Regions from separate parts of the Oceanobacillus iheyensis HTE831 genome, predicted to be linked through region 3. Evidence: predicted binding sites of a transcription regulator. Region 3 holds the regulator's gene; each other region holds the start of a gene.
The links. The regulator Rex, encoded in region 3, represses fermentation and respiration genes when NADH is low (regulators of the CRP and FNR family bind a similar motif). The targets are predictions, from matches to a motif close to TTGTGAAATATTTCACAA.
Positions count from the first base shown of each region.

Region 1: the regulator Rex is predicted to act here: its motif matches at 2,251-2,268, upstream of OB_RS16705 (L-lactate dehydrogenase).
Region 2: the regulator Rex is predicted to act here: its motif matches at 1,934-1,951, upstream of nsrR (nitric oxide-sensing transcriptional repressor NsrR).

Region 1 covers NC_004193.1:3,414,047-3,418,270, reverse strand. The annotation lists gene OB_RS16710 (SDR family oxidoreductase) at 191-1,078, opposite strand; gene OB_RS16705 (L-lactate dehydrogenase) at 1,236-2,201, opposite strand; gene OB_RS18810 (hypothetical protein) at 2,329-2,457, shown strand; gene OB_RS16700 (potassium channel family protein) at 2,802-3,824, opposite strand; gene OB_RS16695 (PadR family transcriptional regulator) at 4,208-4,224, shown strand, end outside.
Region 2 covers NC_004193.1:323,406-327,629, reverse strand. The annotation lists gene OB_RS01705 (acyl-CoA dehydrogenase family protein) at 1-329, shown strand, start outside; gene OB_RS18845 (hypothetical protein) at 629-808, shown strand; partial or broken gene OB_RS18720 (ATP-dependent Clp protease proteolytic subunit) at 929-1,057, opposite strand; gene OB_RS01700 (DUF488 domain-containing protein) at 1,096-1,455, opposite strand; gene nsrR (nitric oxide-sensing transcriptional repressor NsrR) at 1,476-1,919, opposite strand; gene hmpA (NO-inducible flavohemoprotein) at 2,052-3,272, shown strand; gene OB_RS01685 (MFS transporter) at 3,563-4,224, opposite strand, start outside.
Region 3 covers NC_004193.1:686,632-690,855, forward strand. The annotation lists gene abc-f (ribosomal protection-like ABC-F family protein) at 1-1,201, opposite strand, end outside; gene OB_RS03580 (redox-sensing transcriptional repressor Rex) at 1,348-1,977, shown strand; gene OB_RS03585 (YdiK family protein) at 2,056-2,250, opposite strand; gene OB_RS03590 (CPBP family intramembrane glutamic endopeptidase) at 2,254-2,952, opposite strand; gene groES (co-chaperone GroES) at 3,241-3,522, shown strand; gene groL (chaperonin GroEL) at 3,586-4,224, shown strand, end outside.

The DNA of each region.
Region 1 (4,224 bases), 900 kb from region 3:
TTAAGAATGGTGCAATTTATTAATATAATAGATGTAAAAGCAACACAAATTATATCACTAAAGAATGGCATTGACTGTGGATATTTTACGAACTTTATACCTAAATAGATTTACACACTAAATAAAAAAGTACATCACTGTAGAAAGTGATGTACTTCTTTATATTGAGAATAAGATTGTTTTATCAAGCTTAGTTCGCACGCAAACCGCCTGTAGCGCTAAATACATGACCGGTCGCATAACTTGCGTGTTCTGAAGCGATAAATACATATAGACCGCCTAATTCTGCTGGTTGTCCGGCTCGGCCTAAAGGTGTTTCAGGTGTTTCTTTACCGAACTTCGGAATGTTTTCTTGTGGCTGACCGCCGGATATTTGCAGAGCAGACCAGTAAGGACCAGGTGCGACAGAATTAACACGGATTCCTTTGGAACTTAATTGTTTGGCTAACCCTTTGGTGAAACCAATAATCGCGCTTTTTGTTGGCGCGTAGTCCATTAGCATTGGTGAAGGGTCATAACCTTCCACGGAGGAAGTCGTAATAATAGAGCTTCCCGGCGGCATGTGTGGGATGGCCTCTTGAACCATCCAATACATGGAATATACATTGGTCTGGAAGGTCGATACTAATTGTTCTGTTGAAAGATTCGTAATGTCTTCTACAGCTTGTTGTTCACCAGCAACCATGACTAACGTATCTAATCCGTCTAGTTCATTGATAGCTTCGTGTATTAATGAACGAGTGAATTGTTCATCACGTAAATCTCCGGGAAGTAAAACGGCTTTTTGTCCGGCTTCTTCAATAAGTGCTTTTACTTCCAATGCATCTGATTCTTCCACAGGAAGGTAATTAATCGCAACATCTGCACCCTCACGAGCATACGCGATAGCAGCAGCTCTTCCAATACCAGAGTCACCACCTGTAATGAGTGCTTTCCTGCCTTGTAACTGTCCCGATCCCTTGTACGTTGTTTCGCCGCAGTCAGGAATCGGCGTCATTTCTCTTTGAATACCTGGCTGTTCTTGAAATTGCTTTGGGAAATCTTCATTTGTATATTTTGTTCTTGGATTTTGTGGCATCGTATTGCATCCTTTCTTATTTTTGTACGTACAATTTATTTTCCCTAGTTAGTCGGTAAATAAAACATCGTAGTCTAAAAAAGGTCTCCCCAATACATAACCAAAAATCAAAAACGTACAAGCAGGCTGATGTGCTCCCCTTCATTCATGTTCTATACTATTTCATCATTTGCATCGTAGGTTCGTAAATTCCCTTAAGCGTCTGAACGCTATGATTAAATTGTTTCTGTTCATCTTCGTTCATTGGCACTTCTATTATTTCACTAACCCCATTTCGATTGATAATCGTCGGCACGCCAATACATACATTATCTACACCATATTCACCTTGAAGAAAGCTGCTGGTAGTTAAAATACTGTGTTCATCTTTTAATATTGCTTCCGTTACCCGGACAAGACTCATAGCTATACCATAGTAGGTAGCTCCTTTTTTCTGAATGATTCGGTATGCTGCATCCCGTACATTTGTAAAAATGTCGTCTAAATCTTCTGTTGTATAGGATTCACTTCGATTTAAATACGTGAGAAGCGGTACCGTTCCTATAGTAGCTGTGCTCCACAGTGGGAGTTCCGTATCACCGTGTTCACCGATAATATAAGCATGAATATTTTTCGGTGAAAGGTGAAAATACTCTCCTAGTTCATATCGCAGCCTTGCCGTATCAAGCGTAGTCCCACTCCCAATCACACGATGGGGCGGCAGTCCACTGAACGAGATAACCGCTTGTGTCAAGATATCGACGGGATTTGTTGCGATTAAAAATATACCATTGAAGCCACTATTCATCACGTCAGTCACAATTTCTTTAAAGATTTTCATGTTTTTTTCTACAAGATCTAAGCGAGTTTCCCCAGACTGTTGGTTAGCCCCAGCGCAAATACATACGATATCCGCATCCTTACAATCCCCGTATTCACCCAACCACACATTCGTCAATGAAGGAGCAAAGGCTTTTCCGTGATTTAAATCCATCACATCACCTAGAGCCTTATCTGCATCTAAATCAATAATTGCCAATTCCTCCGTCACACCTTGATTCATCAATGCAAATGCATAACTAACACCAACCGATCCACCCCCAATAAGTACCACACGATTCACAGCTTGTTGACTTGTTCTCATGCTCACCACATCCTTATCGGTAAAATATGAAATATCTTCCATATCTTTATTGTGAAATATTTCACAAATAATGTCAACATAAATTCTGAAATTTAGAAAACATTTTGGAATTTTACAATTAGGCCGAGTGCAAAACTTATTAAACAATCAAGCGATAGTCTCTCAACCAAAACAAGCTAGAGAATCAAGAAAAGTGGTTAATAGACGTACTCTATTAACCAAAAAAGCTGAAGAAATCGGGAAAAGTGGTCAATAGAGCAGTTCTATTAACCAAAAAAGCTGGAGAAATCGGGAAAAGTGGTGAATAGAACAGCTCTATTAACCAAAAAAGCTGGAGAAAGCGGAAAAAGTGGTGAATAGAACAGCCCTCTCAACCAAACTAGCTCTTGAGAATCGTAAAACGATGGTCAATAGAACACCCCCCAGACCTCCGAGCCCGATCCAACGCAAACCCAATCTATCTCCCACTAAAAAATACCATCATCCGAACCGTCAAACTCATTCACTTACCACATCAAAACTCGGCTCAACCACTTCAACCGTCCTGCTTTGCTAGTTGCTCTGTACTTAAATAAACTCTCTAAGTATTCCCAATCCCCATTAAGAAATAATTCTCTCATAAGCACTTTCATCACAGATGATAAACAGTTTTGCATCATGTGGAATGGGTGCGGACAATTGTTTAATAATCGACAGGTCATTTCCGTTTGATATCAGCATGGCACCTTGAACGGCTAATTCGGCACGTGCATCTTCATAGGTTTTCCAAGCGTCTTTTTTACTGATGGAATACAGATCATAGGCTGTATTGCTAGTTAGCTGCCTAATAATTTCACTCGAACCATTGTATAAAATCGAACGTGCTGCTAAATGCGCTGCCGTATCATTGGCAGTGATAAATTCTTCGACGGAAACATGTTGAAATGCTTGGATATGCCTTGATTCTAAAACCTCGCATATCGTATAGATATTTTTTTTGTATTCTTTTCCAATACTTTCTAAAGTCGTGGCAATTAACAGCGTTTGACCATCTGCTTGGGATGTTGCGACACTGTCTTCTGAAGCAAAAACCATTATCGATTTACTTTTTAATAAGTTCGCTTGTAGTAATACATCCGTATTCGCTGGGTTACCATGAACGAACTCCACTTGTTCATGTAAAATTGGTGTTTTGGTAACTTTTTCATCAATAATAACGATGGATATATCATTGAATGTTTTTAGTAATTCTTCTAGCGTAATACTCGCTTTTTTTGTCCAATTTATTAAGATAATATGATCTTCTGTTGTAATATTCAATTTCCCTGCCTCCTTTAATCGTTTACGAACACTTAAGAAATCGACGGCTTTACCGATAAAAATAGTCATGATTCCGATTCCAATAATATATAAAAACATCGCAAATATTTTTCCTGAAACAGTGGTTGGAGACACATCACCATAGCCTACGGTTGTCACGGTTGTCATTGTCCACCAGAGACCCTCAAAAGGATCCGCAAATGTATCCGGTTCTAAAAAATAGATGAAGTAACTGCTTGTCAGTACTAGTACAATCGTCGAAAGTAAAAGAAACCAATTATTTAATCGGATGACTTTTACAAATAAATGCCTGAAAAAAATCATCGTATGCCCCCTTGTCTACACATCACATTTTACCTACTAAAATAGTAACATAAAAAACAAGTCATTCCGTGAAGATTTTGTTATCTATGACTTCAGAGCCCTACACTAGAATATCCTCTAAGCCTCATCAGTTTTCCACTTCATAACAAACGAAGGGTTCATCATTTTACGTGGAATGAAAAAAGCGAATGGGCTAAAATTACAATTTGGATTTATTTATACTATAATTTAAACTAATTCATACGCTTATAACTTATGTAGATTGCTTCGTTTGTTAAGTTTTTGTAAATTAACTTTTTTGAAAAGGGTACATATGTTACTATCATTATTGAGTTTCGATAACGAACTTCGATATTGAATCTCACGCTATTGGAGGTATATTTTTGGAGGATAGAGTATT
Region 2 (4,224 bases), 360 kb from region 3:
CTAATGTAAAACAAAAGATGGGTGACCTTGAATTGTTATTAATGGAATCTAAGCATTTCCTTCATTCCATTGCACAACAATGGGATAATGGCGATGAAAACATTCGTGTTGCGATGGGACCTGAACTTGGTGCAGCAAAACTATCGGTTACTAATAAAGCTGTTCATGCCGTTGATTTAGCTATGCGGATTGTTGGAGCAAAAAGCTTATCAGAGAAAAACAATCTACAACGCTACTATCGAGACGTTCGAGCGGGATTGCACAATCCTCCGATGGATGATATGACAATGATGCAATTAGCTGATAGATCAATGAAAGAGAATAACTAATTCATATGTAACCTCCTATTTTCATAAAGTTCGTATTTGGACTTATTATGACTATAGGAGGTTGTTTTTCTTGAACAGATTTCATGTTATTCATTCAATAAAATGTTTTTAAAAATATTGGCTCTACAATGAATGTGGTGGTGCTTCTTGTCCTGTCAATGTTTTAAAGATGTAAAAAATGCACCGTTCTCTCTCTTTTGATACCCTAAAGTTGCGACACAAAAGGCAAAGGAGAGAGAACGAATGCAAAACCATTTTATCATAGAAATGTTAGGGATAAAAGATACTAATGTGAAGGTGTGAACAACACGATTAAAGTAATAAAACGCAATTCTTATGGAATCAAAGGCTTCGAGAGATTAAAGAAGAAAATCCTATGGCAACAAGGAAATGAAAAAGGTGATGGGTTGATTCAACCCACCACCACATTTGACATAGAACCAAAATATTTTTCTCACAAACGAATAAAAGCTATATAAGCGTAAGAAATATACGGAGACTCCTGTGGGAGTGAGGCATAGGTTAGACCCCGGAATGCGGAGCATCCGGAGGCTCACCAGCCGCCCACGGAAAGCGCAGTATATTTCTGAAGCGGGTTTTCAATTCCAATTCATTCGAAATGATCTTTTCTTACATTTACTACATGACTGGCCCGAAGGATCAACAATTATTTGATTGATTGTTTCTGTTAATTTAATTATCTTCTTGGCAGAAATATCAATTCCGGTTGCCTGACCATCGTGCTTCCAAGGTGAGAAATTTGTAGTTACTGCTGATAATTCTCCAAAACCTCTTTTAAAACCAAAACATGATTATGTTCCTTATCTTTCGCTGCATAAAGCAAAATCAGATTTTGCTTTTCCTGTATTTCTTTTAACTCTAATAATTTCATTATCTTTGATTGATCTTCAAGTAACTCTTTTTTATACTCTTTTTTAAATTGATCAAATTTTTCTGGATCATGATTGAACCACTTTCTAAGATTTGGACTCGGGGTAACATCTTTCGCCCAGTCATCTAAATTAGCAGTCGCTTTTGAGATTCCTCTTGGCCATACTCGATCAACTAAAACTCTATAACCGTCGGGTTGCGAGTCTTCATAAATTCTTTGTAAGACAATTGGAATATTATCCCCTCCTCTATCAATTATACTTTTTCTATTCCCATGAGTGCTAGTAACTCTTCTTCATTCTTAATTAAATCTTCTAGTGTATATTCTTCTAGTACCTTAAAGAAAGCTACCAATGCTTTATTAATCACGTGTTTGAGTGTACATCCTGGAGAAATAACACAATGGTTTGTCCCTTTATCAAAGCACTCCAACAAAACAAAATCATTCTCTAACTGTCTAATTAAAAGTCCTATATTTATCTCTGAAGCTGGTTTAGCTAGCTTTATCCCACCATTTCTTCCACGAATCGTCACAACTAATTCCATTTTTGTTAATTCATGCACAACTTTCCGCAGATGTTCTTGTGAAATTTGATAAACTTCAGCTATTTCCTTAATATTCGCAAGCTCTTGATCCGATTTCAAACCGGTAAATATCAAAACTCGTAGTGCATAATCGGTATATTTTTTTAAGTTCATTTTTTAACACCTACTTGCTATATCTTTCACATTATTGTAACACATGGTTGCGTTAGACTTATTGTATTTAGAATGTAATCGTATAAAATAAAAGATGTATAGAAAATACATCTTTTATTTAGGAGTGATTTCATGTCAAACACAACCGTACTTTTAGACAAAAAAACGACAGAAATTATTAAAGCTACCGTACCAGTATTAAAGGAGCACGGAGAAGCCATAACTAAGCATTTTTACAAGATACTTTTAGAAAACAATCCAGAACTAAAAAATGTCTTTAATCAAACAAATCAACGGAAAGGAGCCCAATCGAAAGCACTAGCAAATACGGTATACGCTGCTGCAGCAAACATTGAGAAATTAGAAGAAATCTTACCACATGTTAAACAAATTGCACATAAACATGTCAGTTTAAATATTAAACCAGAACAATATCCTATTGTTGGTAAATACCTGTTAATAGCGATCAAGGAAGTATTAGGAGATGCAGCTACTGACGAAATTATAGAGGCATGGGAAAAAGCATACTTTGTTATCGCGGACATCTTTATATCCGTAGAAAAAGAGATGTACAACGAGAAAAAGAACCAGATCGGTGGATGGACCGGTTTTCGTGATTTTAAAGTTATTAAAAAAGTAAAAGAAAGTAAGGAGATTACTTCTTTTTATCTCAAGCCGGATGATAATTTACCAATCACCACTTTCATACCTGGGCAATATATTACGATAAAAGCACAGATAGAAAGTGAAGCTTATGTTCATTTACGACAATATAGCTTATCAACGGCACCAGGGAAAGATTATTATCGTATTAGTGTAAAACGAGAAGCTTCAAATCAACCGATTGGAGTTGTATCTAATTATCTTCACACTTCTGTGGAAGTGGGATCTGTTTTACCAATCAGTGCACCTGCTGGTGATTTTATTTTAGACGAACGTGACCACCGTCCTCTAGTTTTAATTAGTGGTGGAGTTGGATTAACTCCCATCATGAGTATGTTAGAATCCGTTGTAGAACATCAGCCAAATCGGAATGTAGTATTCATTCATGCTGCCAAATCTATCGACCATCAAGCGATGAGAAAAAGAGTTTCTGAAATAGCAAAATCTAAAGAACAAGTGAAGCAGTATGTTGTATATAGTAACCCAACGAATCGTACAGATGGAGATAAACAAGGCTATATCGATTATGAATGGTTAAAAGAAGTTATCCCTACAAAAGATGCTGCCTTTTACTTGTGCGGGCCGAAGCCTTTTATGAGTGCAATAAACAATGATCTACAAAATATGAACATTGCTCAAAACGATATTCATATGGAATTATTTGGACCTCTCGAACCTATTGCGAAGTAACAATGGAAAAGGATTGACAGTCGAGTGTCAATCCTTTTTGCCCCTTCCTGCGCAGTTTAAACACAAAAGTGTTCTATCATCTTGTAAAACTCCTTCTACAAAACCACCTGAACAATAAACGTTGTCTCCACATATCTTACATTTACCAACAACTTCTTTATTCAACAAATACCACCTCTTTAGAAAAATCGAGTCAATCCTCCGTCCGTCAATAAATCAATCATATATGGTTCATCCTTAAATGTCATTACGTCATGAACAAATTACTTTTCCAGCCAGTTACTAAGTCATCAATGTAAACCACTTAATTGTTCCGTTTCCTGTTTATTCTTTGCTTTCGGCCAAATAAAAATTGTTAGATAGCCTATAAGAGCAGAGAAAATAAACAAGAATGGGTACCCCATCGCTTCACTTATTGTTCCAGCAATAATCGAACCAAACACTTGCCCTAAAGCTAATAATAAAAATGGTACACCTAACCCAAACGATGCATTAGTAATAAAAGTATTTGTACCCCATACAATTAGTAATCCTGTTACAAATATATAAGAACTTCCAAATAGGATTGGAGAAATAATCCCGCTTAACGTATTAGTTGGAAATAACCCTAATAATAAAGAAGCGGTCGATAACATAATTACTGTTATAACATACGCTTTGGATAGTCCTATTTTGGAAACAAAGTAACCCGCCGTACCACCAGCAAGTCCAGATAGTCCAATAAGGACCCAAAATAAATCGCCTAATAAGGTAGGTAGTTGTTCAATTCCAATTATATAATCACGTGAGAAGGTCCAATATACGGCACTAGAGATACCTAAAAGAATAGAAGCACTAATTAATCCAATAGCATTTTTCCACTCCTGTTTGTAAGGAAAAAATGATAATGGTGATGCCTCCTTTTTAGAAATATTTTTACGTGGAAGACTGAAATAATTTACTAGTAAAACTG
Region 3 (4,224 bases):
GATCATAGTACCCGACTTGTACATTTGTTCCTAATTGGATGTCTCCGTCAAAAGGAAATTCTTTCTCCACAATGGTCTTCAGTAACGTTGTTTTTCCGATTCCATTCGGACCAACTAATGCGATACGTTCACCGCGATTTGCATGAAGGTTTACATGGCGGAATGTAGGTTCTTGTTGTTCTTCATATCGGAAGCCTAGATTAGAAATTTTTAATACATCATTGCCACTACGACGATTAATTTGAAATGACATCGAAGCGGATGATTCATCACCCATTGGACGATCCATCTTGTCCATTTTTTCTAATTGCTTTCGTCTACTTTGTGCTCGTTTTGTAGTGGAAGCACGGACGATATTCTTTTGAATGAATTCTTCCATCCGTTTAATATCCGTTTGTTGTTTTACGTATTCTTTCATTTCTTGTTCGTAATCAAGTGCTTTTTGTTCCAGGTATTTACTATAGGTACCATGATATTTTCTCGAATGATGTCTAGAAATTTCATAAACGATAGATACCGTTTTATCAAGAAAATAGCGGTCATGGGAAACAATCACAATTGCACCAGGATAATTAACGAGATAACCTTCCAACCATGTTAGTGTATCAATATCGAGATGGTTTGTAGGCTCATCGAGGATGAGTAACTGAGGTTTTTGTAGCAATAATTTACCAAGAGCGAGTCTTGTCTTTTGTCCGCCACTTAATTCGTTAATCGGCGTTTCATAATCATAATCACCAAATGAGAGACCAGTAAGTACCGATTTTATATCCGATTCATACGTATAACCACCATCTGATTGATAGCGAATTTGTAATTCATCGTATTCTTTCAGAATGGCTTGGTAACTCGTTTCATCTACTGCAGTAGGATCTGCCATTTTAATTTCTACTTCACGTAACTTTTTTTCCATCTGTTTTAAATGGGAAAATACATCTTCCATCTCATTCCAAATGGTTTTACCTGATTCTAACTTCATATGTTGCGATAGATAACCATAGGTAAGATCTTTCGGTTTGAAAAACTCTCCTTCATCATGAGGGAGTTCATTTGCCATTATTTTTAGCAGTGTCGATTTTCCTGCACCATTTCTACCGACGATGGCAATACGATCTTGGTCTTTAATTTCTACTTTTATATTAGACAAAATCTCTTCTGCGCCAAAAGATTTTGATATTCCGTTTAATTGCATCAGTATCATTTCATTGTCACCTCATAATACTAGTTTAGCTTATCGCCAAAGAAGCGACAATATTATTGTGAAAAATGTCACGACTTCTAAGGAATAATCTGTTAAAATAAATATAGTATGATAATTATTCTAAGCATTGAAAAGAGGAAGGTCGTATGGAACAAAACAAGATTCCGCAAGCAACTGCAAAACGCTTGCCATTATATTATCGTTTCATTAACAACTTAAATCAACAAGGTAAAAAGCGTGTATCATCAAAAGAATTAAGTGAAGCGGTTAAAGTAGATTCCGCAACCATTCGTAGAGATTTCTCTTACTTCGGTGCACTAGGTAAAAAAGGATATGGATACAATGTTGAATATTTACTAGGTTTTTTTAAGAGTACATTAGACCAACATGAAATAACAGAAGTAGCGTTAATTGGTGTTGGAAATTTAGGAACAGCTTTCTTACATTATAATTTTATGAAAAATAATAATATCCGTATTACCATTGCATTTGATGCTGATGAAAATAAGGTAGGCACCGATATCGGAGGAGTTCCAGTCTATCATATTGATGAACTAGGGGAAAGGTTAAAGAATACAGAGGTTGCTATTCTGACGATACCTGCTGATGAAGCAGATGCAATTGCTAATCAACTTGTTGAGCATGGCGTTAGTGGAATATTAAACTTTACCCCAGCAAGAATTACAGTACCTAGTCATATTCGTGTGCATCATATTGATTTAGCGATTGAGCTTCAATCACTCGTGTATTTTCTTAAACATTATTCTTTAAACTAATTATTTCATTATTTTAAATCAATTATTATGTAAGCGTTTATCCTTATATTAATGAGAAAAGTAGACTGTGAATACAGTCTACTTTTTCTTTCTTAATTTATTGTGATAACCTATCATTTTAAAGGAAACAAAGAAACACAAAGCAGAAACTGCTGCAAAAATAAGTGTAACAGAATTCCAAACAGTGCTTTCCTTACTTTGAACCCCAAAGTATATAAAAGCAATTCCTACAAGAAAGTATAGAACTGCTCTTGTTAGAAAGGGATGTCTCATGGATTAACCTCCAAAGAAAATCATTTGCATCTCATCTAAAATACGTTGCATTTCTTCAGGATCAATATTATATTGTGCTAACAAAACAAAGGTGTTCATACCTGCGTGTACAATAATAGGAACGATAATTCGTTTTGTCTTTACATAAAGAAAAGCAAATACAAATCCCATGGATGCGTAAATTAAAATATGCTTAGGGTCTAAGTGAATAAACCCAAATATAACCGCTGATAGTAACCCCGCAAAAAAGAAATTCATTCGTTTATAAAGCTCTCCAAAAATAATCTTTCGGAATATAATTTCTTCTAAAATGGGAGCAAAGATAGCCGGTACGATCATGAATATAGGTGCTGCTCGAGTGATATCCATAATTTGTTGTGTGTTTTCGGAACCTGGGTCAATCCCGATGGCTATTTCGATTTGAGCAGCAATACCTTGTGCGAATAAAGCCATAAAAATACCAGCTATAGACCACAGTATTATACTTTCAATTCCTGCTGCCTCGTTATTTCGCATTTGCATATCTGGTTTAAGAAAATATAGCGTTATAACGATTGCTAGGGCAAAGGAAAATATCGACCAATAAATAGTTGCATCATTGATAGAAAAACCGAAAACGACTGCTAAAATCGGTGCAAAAAGCAACCCAGAAAACTGCATAATAATATATGTAAGAATGACATACCAATATCTACGACTCAAATAAAACGCTCCTTTATCATGTACTGTACTAATTAATATAGTTTAACATATGCATATATAGTTATTATAATCAGAACACGCTATTAAATGAAAAGAAAATGAAGTATTATTTTTTTGTGATTGATTTATGAAATTGTTTAGCATTTGTTATATAAAAAATATAATATCTTCACTCTATTTTGCTTGCATTTTTTTATAGAATTAATTATTATAATAATTGTGATTAGCACTCATCTATGAAGAGTGCTAATAAAATAAAATGATATCGAATTAAGGAGGCAATTCTACATGATTAAACCATTAGGAGATCGTGTTGTTATCGAACTTGTTGAACAAGAAGAAACAACTGCAAGCGGAATCGTACTTCCAGACTCTGCAAAGGAAAAACCGCAGGAAGGTAAAGTAGTAGCAGTTGGTTCTGGACGTGTAGAAAATGGAGAAAAGATTGCTCTTGAAGTTTCAGAAGGAGATCGAATCATTTTTTCTAAATTTGCTGGTACAGAAGTGAAATATGAAGGTACAGAATACTTAATTCTTCGTGAAAATGATATTTTAGCTATTATTGGCTAAACTCTTATGAAAAATTTAGATTAAAACGATAAATACGTAACTACATTCAAGGAGGAATAAAGAATGGCTAAAGACTTAAAATTTAGTGAAGACGCTCGTCGCGCAATGCTACGTGGTGTAGATACATTGGCAGATGCAGTAAAAGTTACGCTTGGACCAAAAGGACGTAATGTTGTATTAGATAAAAAATTCGGTTCACCTCTAATTACAAATGATGGTGTTACGATTGCAAAAGAAATTGAATTAGAAGATGCATTTGAAAACATGGGTGCTCAATTAGTATCTGAAGTTGCATCAAAAACAAATGATGTTGCTGGTGATGGTACTACAACAGCGACTGTACTTGCTCAAGCAATGATTCGTGAAGGATTGAAAAACGTAACTTCTGGTGCAAACCCAGTAGGAATCCGTCGCGGTATTGAAAAAGCTGTTGAATTAGCAGTTCAAGAATTAAAAGGAATTTCACAACCAATTGAAAGTAAAGAAGCTATTTCACAAATTGCTGCCGTATCTTCTGGAGATGAAGAAGTAGGTCAATTGATTGCTGAAGCAATGGAACGTGTAGGTAACGATGGTGTTATCACTATTGAAGAATCTAAAGGTTTCAACACAGAGCTTGAAGTAGTAGAAGGTATGCAATTTGATCGTGGATATGCTTCTCCATACATGGTTACTGACCAAGATAAAATGGAGGCTGTTTTA